DNA from 2 places in the Streptomyces sp. NPDC039424 genome. Region 1 is predicted to be linked to the other one. Evidence: riboswitches for the same ligand, from Rfam matches in the RefSeq annotation. Region 1 holds a riboswitch; the other holds the start of a gene.
The links. Region 1 has a riboswitch for glycine ahead of gcvP (aminomethyl-transferring glycine dehydrogenase). Riboswitches for the same ligand answer to the same signal wherever they lie in the genome.
Positions count from the first base shown of each region.

Region 2: it holds a riboswitch for glycine, as region 1 does, so the genes downstream of both, gcvT (glycine cleavage system aminomethyltransferase GcvT) here and gcvP (aminomethyl-transferring glycine dehydrogenase) in region 1, are expected to answer to the same signal.

Region 1 is NZ_JBVKAI010000009.1:315,879-319,276, reverse strand. Features, by position in the region: gene ACZ7L0_RS24105 (DNA polymerase IV) at 1-674, shown strand, start outside; gene ACZ7L0_RS24100 (PRC-barrel domain-containing protein) at 702-1,085, opposite strand; glycine riboswitch at 1,199-1,294, shown strand; gene gcvP (aminomethyl-transferring glycine dehydrogenase) at 1,470-3,398, shown strand, end outside.
Region 2 is NZ_JBVKAI010000025.1:83,116-86,513, reverse strand. Features, by position in the region: gene gcvH (glycine cleavage system protein GcvH) at 5-382, opposite strand; gene gcvT (glycine cleavage system aminomethyltransferase GcvT) at 503-1,621, opposite strand; glycine riboswitch at 1,660-1,775, opposite strand; glycine riboswitch at 1,776-1,887, opposite strand; gene ACZ7L0_RS38665 (AAA family ATPase) at 2,066-2,734, shown strand; gene ACZ7L0_RS38660 (enhanced serine sensitivity protein SseB) at 2,812-3,398, shown strand, end outside.

The sequences.
Region 1 (3,398 bases):
CCGTGGTGGCGGAGCGGGAGACGAAGTCGGTGTCGGTCGAGGACACCTATGACGTGGACATCCACGACCGGGTCCGGGTGGGCCTGGAGGTGCAGCGGCTCGCCGACCGGTGCGTGCGGCGGCTGCGCGAGGCCGGGCTGTCGGGGCGGACCATCGTGCTGAAGGTGCGGCGGTACGACTTCTCCACGCTGACCCGGTCCGAGACGCTCCGTGGGCCCACGGACGACACGGCGGTGGTGCGGGAGGCCGCCGCGCGGCTGCTGGAGTCGGTGGACACGACCGGCGGCGTCCGGCTGCTGGGCGTGGGCGTCTCCGGGCTCGCCGACTACACGCAGGAGGACCTGTTCGCGCAGGCCGCCGGCGAGCGGACGGAGGCGTCGGCGGAGGAGACGGTGGCCGAGCCCCTCCAGGAACAGCCCGCGATGGCCGAACGGCGCTGGCCCGCGGGGCACGACGTGCGACACGCCGAGCACGGACACGGATGGGTGCAGGGCAGCGGCCTGGGACGGGTCACCGTGCGCTTCGAGACGCCGGCCTCGGAACCCGGCCGCGTGCGGACCTTCCGGATCGACGACCCGGCTCTGGAACCGGCGGATCCGCTGCCGCTGGTCGACGGGGGCGTGGAGGAGGAGAGGGGGGCGCCCGGGATGGCGCGTACGGATTCGACGGGGTGAGGGCGGGCCCGGGAGGGGAGGGTGCCCCTACGTGGGGCCCGCCGTCTCGTCCGTGCCCGCCAGGTTGCCGAAGTCGTGGTCCGGGAGCGCGGGTGCCGGGGTCACGTCGAGGCCGTAGTGGTGGTAGAGCTGGAGCTCCTGCTCGGGGGAGAGGTGACGGCCCACGCCGAAGTCGGGGGCGTCCTTGATGAGGGACCGGTCGAAGGGGACCCGGAGGACGCCGTCGATCAGTTCGCTGGGCTCCAGTGGGACGAAGGCGTCCCGGGAGAAGAGGCCGGTGCGTATGGCCGCCCACTCCGGCTCGCCGGTCGCGTCGTCGAGGTAGACCTCGTCGATGGTGCCGAGCTTGTCGCCGTTGCGGTCGAACGCCTTGCGGCCGATCAGGTGGCGCGGATCGATGTCGGTTCGCACGGTCCCTCCTCTTGGTCGCAACTCATCCGTAAGCACTACAAAAGAGCACATTCAGGAAGGTGGCCACTCGAGGCCCGGGCGTTGACCTCGCTGGTACGCTGGCAAGCGGCTGCTGACCCCGTGCGGGAGAGTCCTCCGGACACCATCGGAGGCGCCGAAGGAGCAAATCCTCCCCGGAATCTCTCAGGCCCACGTACCGCACGGACGAGGTCACTCTGGAAAGCAGGGCGGGTGTCGACGGCTTCCGCTCTCACCGACGGTGAAAGCCGGGCCCCTCGGGCAGCCCGGTGAAGCTCTCAGGTTGAGATGACAGAGGGGGAGGCCGTCGGGGTACCCGTGCCGGGGTGCCCCTCGAAGGTCGCGTCAGACCAGGAGGCCTCCGCAATGACCGCCCACCGCACTCCGCTCTCCGAGCTCGAACAGGGCATCCCCTTCGAGCAGCGCCACATCGGGCCCGACCAGGAGGCGCGGGCCAAGATGCTCGCGCAGGTCGGCTACGGCTCGCTCGACGAGCTGACCGCCGCCGCGGTGCCGGATGTGATCAAGAACGCCGATGCCCTGGACCTGCCGGGTGCCCGTACCGAGGCCGAGGTGCTCGCCGAACTGCGCTCGCTCGCCGACCGCAACCAGGTCCTCGGTTCCATGATCGGGCTGGGGTACTACGGGACCTTCACGCCGCCCGTCATCCTGCGCAACGTCATGGAGAACCCGGCCTGGTACACCGCGTACACGCCCTACCAGCCGGAGATCTCTCAGGGACGGCTCGAGGCCCTGCTGAACTTCCAGACCATGGTCGCCGAGCTCACCGGGCTGCCCACCTCCGGGGCCTCGCTGCTCGACGAGGGCACGGCGGCGGCCGAGGCGATGTCGCTGTCCCGGCGCATGGGCCGGAACAAGAAGGGCCTCTTCCTGGTCGACGCGGACGCGCTGCCGCAGACCATCGCCGTGATCAAGACCCGCGCCGAACCGACCGGCGTGGAGGTCGTGGTCGCCGACCTCAGCGAGGGCATCCCGGCCGAGGTCGCCGAGCGTGAGATCAACGGCGTACTGATTCAGTACCCCGGCGCCTCCGGGGCCGTACGCGACATCAAGCCCGTCATCGACCGGGCGCACGAGCTCGGCGCGCTCGTCACCGTCTCCGCGGACCTGCTGGCCCTGACCCTGCTGACCTCGCCGGGCGAGCTCGGCGCGGACATCGCGGTCGGTACGACCCAGCGCTTCGGCGTGCCGATGGGCTTCGGCGGGCCGCACGCCGGCTACATGGCGGTGCACGAGAAGTTCGCCCGCAGCCTGCCCGGCCGTCTGGTGGGCGTCTCCGTCGACGCCGACGGGAACAGGGCCTACCGCCTCGCCCTGCAGACCCGCGAGCAGCACATCCGCCGCGAGAAGGCCACCAGCAACATCTGCACCGCGCAGGTGCTGCTCGCCGTCATGGCCGGGATGTACGCCGTCTACCACGGCCCCGAGGGCCTGCGGACCATCGCGCGGCGCACCCACCGGTACGCCGCCGTCCTGGCCGTGGGCCTGCGGGCGGGCGGTGTCGAGGTCGTGCACGGCGTCTTCTTCGACACGGTGACCGCGCGCGTGCCCGGCCGGGCCGCCGAGGTCGTCGCCGCCGCCCGGCACAACGGGGTCAACCTGCGGCTCGTCGACGCCGACCACGTCTCGGCGGCCTGCGACGAGACCACGACCCGGGCCCAGCTGGCCGCCGTATGGACGGCGTTCGGCGTCGGGGCCGACATCGAGGCCCTGGACGCGGCGACCGAGGACGCGCTGCCCCAGGCCCTGCTGCGCACCGACGACCACCTCACCCACCCGGTCTTCCACCAGCACCGCTCCGAGACCGCGATGCTGCGCTACCTGCGCAGGCTGGCCGACCGCGACTACGCGCTCGACCGCGGCATGATCCCGCTGGGCTCCTGCACCATGAAGCTCAACGCGACCACGGAGATGGAGCCGGTCACCTGGCCGGAGTTCGGCCAGTTGCACCCCTTCGCGCCCGCCGAGCAGGCGCAGGGCTACCTCACGCTCATCCGTGAGCTGGAGGAGCGTCTCGCCGAGGTCACCGGCTACGACAAGGTCTCGCTCCAGCCGAACGCCGGTTCGCAGGGCGAGCTCGCCGGTCTGCTCGCCGTCCGCGGCTACCACCGGGCCAACGGCGACGAGCAGCGCACCGTCTGCCTCATCCCGTCCTCGGCGCACGGCACCAACGCCGCCAGCGCCGTGATGGCGGGCATGAAGGTCGTCGTCGTGAAGACCGCCGAGGACGGCGAGATCGACGTCGCGGACCTGCGGGCGAAGATCGAGCAGTAC
Region 2 (3,398 bases), on a different contig from region 1:
CTCCTCAGCCGGCGGTGTGGGTGACGTACTCGTCGGCGGAGAGCAGGTCGGCCGGCTCCTCCGTGACGCGGACCTTGAACAGCCAGCCGCCCTCGAAGGGGGCGGAGTTCACCAGCGACGGGTCGTTGACCACGTCCTCGTTGATCTCGGTGACCTCACCGGTGACCGGCGAGTACAGGTCGGACACCGACTTGGTCGACTCCAGCTCGCCGCAGGTCTCACCCGCGGTGACCGTGGAGCCGGCCTCGGGGAGCTGGGCGTAGACGACATCGCCGAGCGCGTTGGCCGCGAACTCGGTGATGCCGACCGTCGAGACGCCGTCCTCGGCGGCCGACAGCCACTCGTGCTCCTTGCTGTAGCGCAGCTGCTGGGGGTTGCTCATGGCCTGAATTCTCCTGTACGCGGGGGAGTGCTGGTGAAAGAGGGACTGCTGGAAACGCGCGTGAACAGCGAAAATGTGCGCAGGGTCACGCCCGGGTGCCCGGGTACCCGCGCCCAGTGTCTACTTCTGGCGCTTGTAGAACGGCAGTGCCACGACTTCGTACGGTTCGTGGCTGCCCCGGATGTCCACGCCGACGCCCGGCGTGCCCGGCGCCGAGTGCGCCGCGTCGACGTAGGCCATGGCGACGGGCTTGCCCAGCGTGGGCGAGGGCGCACCGGAGGTGACCTCGCCGATCACCGCGCCGCCCGCCACCACCGCGTACCCGGCGCGCGGGACCCGGCGGCCCTCGGCGACCAGGCCGACCAGGACGCGCGGCGGGTTCTCCTGGGCGCGGGACGCGGCCTCGGCCAGCGCCTCGCGGCCCACGAAGTCGCCCTCCTTCTCGAACTTGACCACCCGGCCCAGCCCGGCGTCGAAGGGGGTGAGCGAGGTCGACAGCTCGTGCCCGTACAGCGGCATGCCGGCCTCCAGGCGCAACGTGTCCCGGCAGGACAGCCCGCAGGGCACCAGCCCGGCGCCCTCGCCCGCCTTGGTCAGCGCCTGCCACAGCTCGACGGCGTGCTCGGGCTTCACGAAGAGCTCGAAGCCGTCCTCGCCGGTGTAGCCGGTGCGCGCGATGAGCGCCGGGACGCCGGCGACGGTACCGGGCAGTCCGGCGTAGTACTTCAGGCCGTCGAGGTCGGCGTCGGTGAGGGACTTCAGGATCCCGGGCGACTCGGGGCCCTGGACGGCGATCAGCGCGTAGGCGTCCCGGTCGTCGCGGACCTCGGCGTCGAAGCCGGCCGACCGCTCCGTCAGCGCGTCCAGCACCACCTGGGCGTTGGAGGCGTTGGCCACGACCATGTACTCGGTCTCGGCCAGCCGGTAGACGATCAGGTCGTCCAGGATGCCGCCGTCGGCCCGGCAGATCATGGTGTAGCGGGCGCGGCCGGTCTTCACGCCGCCGATGTTGCCGACCAGCGCGTAGTCGAGCAGGGCGGCGGCCTGCGGGCCGGTCACGGTGATCTCGCCCATGTGGGAGAGGTCGAAGAGGCCGGCCCTGGTGCGCACGGCGAGGTGCTCGTCGCGCTCGGAGCCGTAGCGCAGGGGCATGTCCCAGCCGGCGAAGTCGGTCATCGTCGCACCGAGCGAGCGATGCAGGGCATCGAGCGCGGTGTGGCGGAGTGCGGTGCTGCTCATCGGTCGGTCGTCTCCCAGGGCATGACAGGCGAGGTCGTTCCTCCCCATCTGTCATCGGAACCTGAGAGGTTCGCCATGACCCCCCTAGGAGACGGGGACACGGCTTGCACCTTGGGTGGAGCCACTGTCACAGCGGCCCGCTTTTCAGATGTGCCTCGCCCGCGCGGTAACGGGGCCTGAGAGATTCAAGGGAGGGACTTGCTCCTTCGGCGCCCCAGCACGACGCTTCGGCGAAGCGCCGCTGGGAACTCTCCCGCGCGGATTCAAGCGGCCGGTATGCAGTTGGCGCGGACATCATTGCACGCCGCGTCCCCGCTCGACAGTGCGAGCCAGTTGTAACCGGGCTGTGGCAGTACGCGCACGGAAACGAGAGACAGGGTGGATTACCTTCTCTTTACATTCGGTGGGGAGAACCTTTCCTGACCCACAGGGAGGACGATCACGGTGAACAGGACCACGGCCTACGCGACGACCACGGGCGTCGCGGTGCCCCGGCAGCCCGCGGCCCCGGCCCGCGAGCGGTGCGACGAGCGCCCGGCCCCGGTCGTCCGCGACCTGCGCGAGCGCGCCGGACGCAGCCCGCACGGCCTCCTCTTCGGCCCCCGCGACCTGGTCGTGGTCACCGGTCTGCCGGGCAGCGGCAAGTCGACCCTGATGCACCGCGCCGTCGAGGGCGTCCGCATCGACTCCCAGGACGCCCGCGACCGCTGGCAGCGCCGCATGCCCCGCCACCTGCCCTACGCGGTGTACCGCCCCCTGGTCCGCCTCGCCCACTACGCCGGACTGCGCCGCGTCCTGCGCACCGGCGAGGGAGTCGTCGTGCACGACTGCGGCGCGCAGGCCTGGGTGCGCGACTGGCTGGCCCGCGAGGCCCGCCGCCGGGGCGGCACGCTGCACCTGCTGCTGCTCGACGTCCCGCCCGCCACGGCCCGGGAGGGCCAGCGCGAGCGCGGCCGGGGTGTTTCCCGGTACGCCTTCCTGCGCCACCGCAGGGCCGCCGCCCGGCTGCTGCGCGCGGTGGAGCGGGGCGAGCTGCCCCCGGGCTGCGGCTCGGCGGTGCTGCTCGACCGGGACGCGGCGGACGCGCTGCGCGGGATCGGTTTCGCGGGCTGAGCGGACCCCGAGGATGCGCGCACAGGTACCCGCTAGCCTTTCAGCCACAACAGTGGTTTCCAGCAGGCGGTAGGCAGATGGACTTCCCGGCGGACTTTCCCGCGGACTTCCCGGCACAGGCGCACCCCCATCCGCACGGCGGATGGCCCGGCAACGAGCTGGAGGAGGTGCTGTCGGCCTCCCTCGGCGTCCCCTCGGCCGGCGGCCGGATCATCGAGGTCCTGAGCCGCAGCTTCCTGTGGATCCCGCTGCCCAGCGGCGGCGGCCCGCACAGCGGCCCGCTGGACCTGCCCACGGTGGAGATCGACGGCCAGGCCTTCGTGCCGGTCTTCAGCTCCGAGGAGCAGTTCCGCCAGGTCGTCGGCTCGCACATGTCGTACACCATCGCCCCGGCCGTGGAGTTCGCCCGCGGCCTGCCCCCGCAGGTCGGCATCGCCGTCAACCCGGACGGCGTGGTCGGCATCCCCCTTCCGCCGGACGCCGTGGCCGAGCTCTGCCGCGCGGGCCGCACCCCCCTGGACGGCCCCGCGGGCGGTGGCCGCGTCCGCCTCTTCGAACCCGACTGGCAGGACGACCCGGTGGACTTCCTCGCCGCCGCGTCCGCCGAGTTCGCGGAGACCGGCGTGGTCCTCACCGCCCGCCGCTGCCTCGCCACCATCGAGAC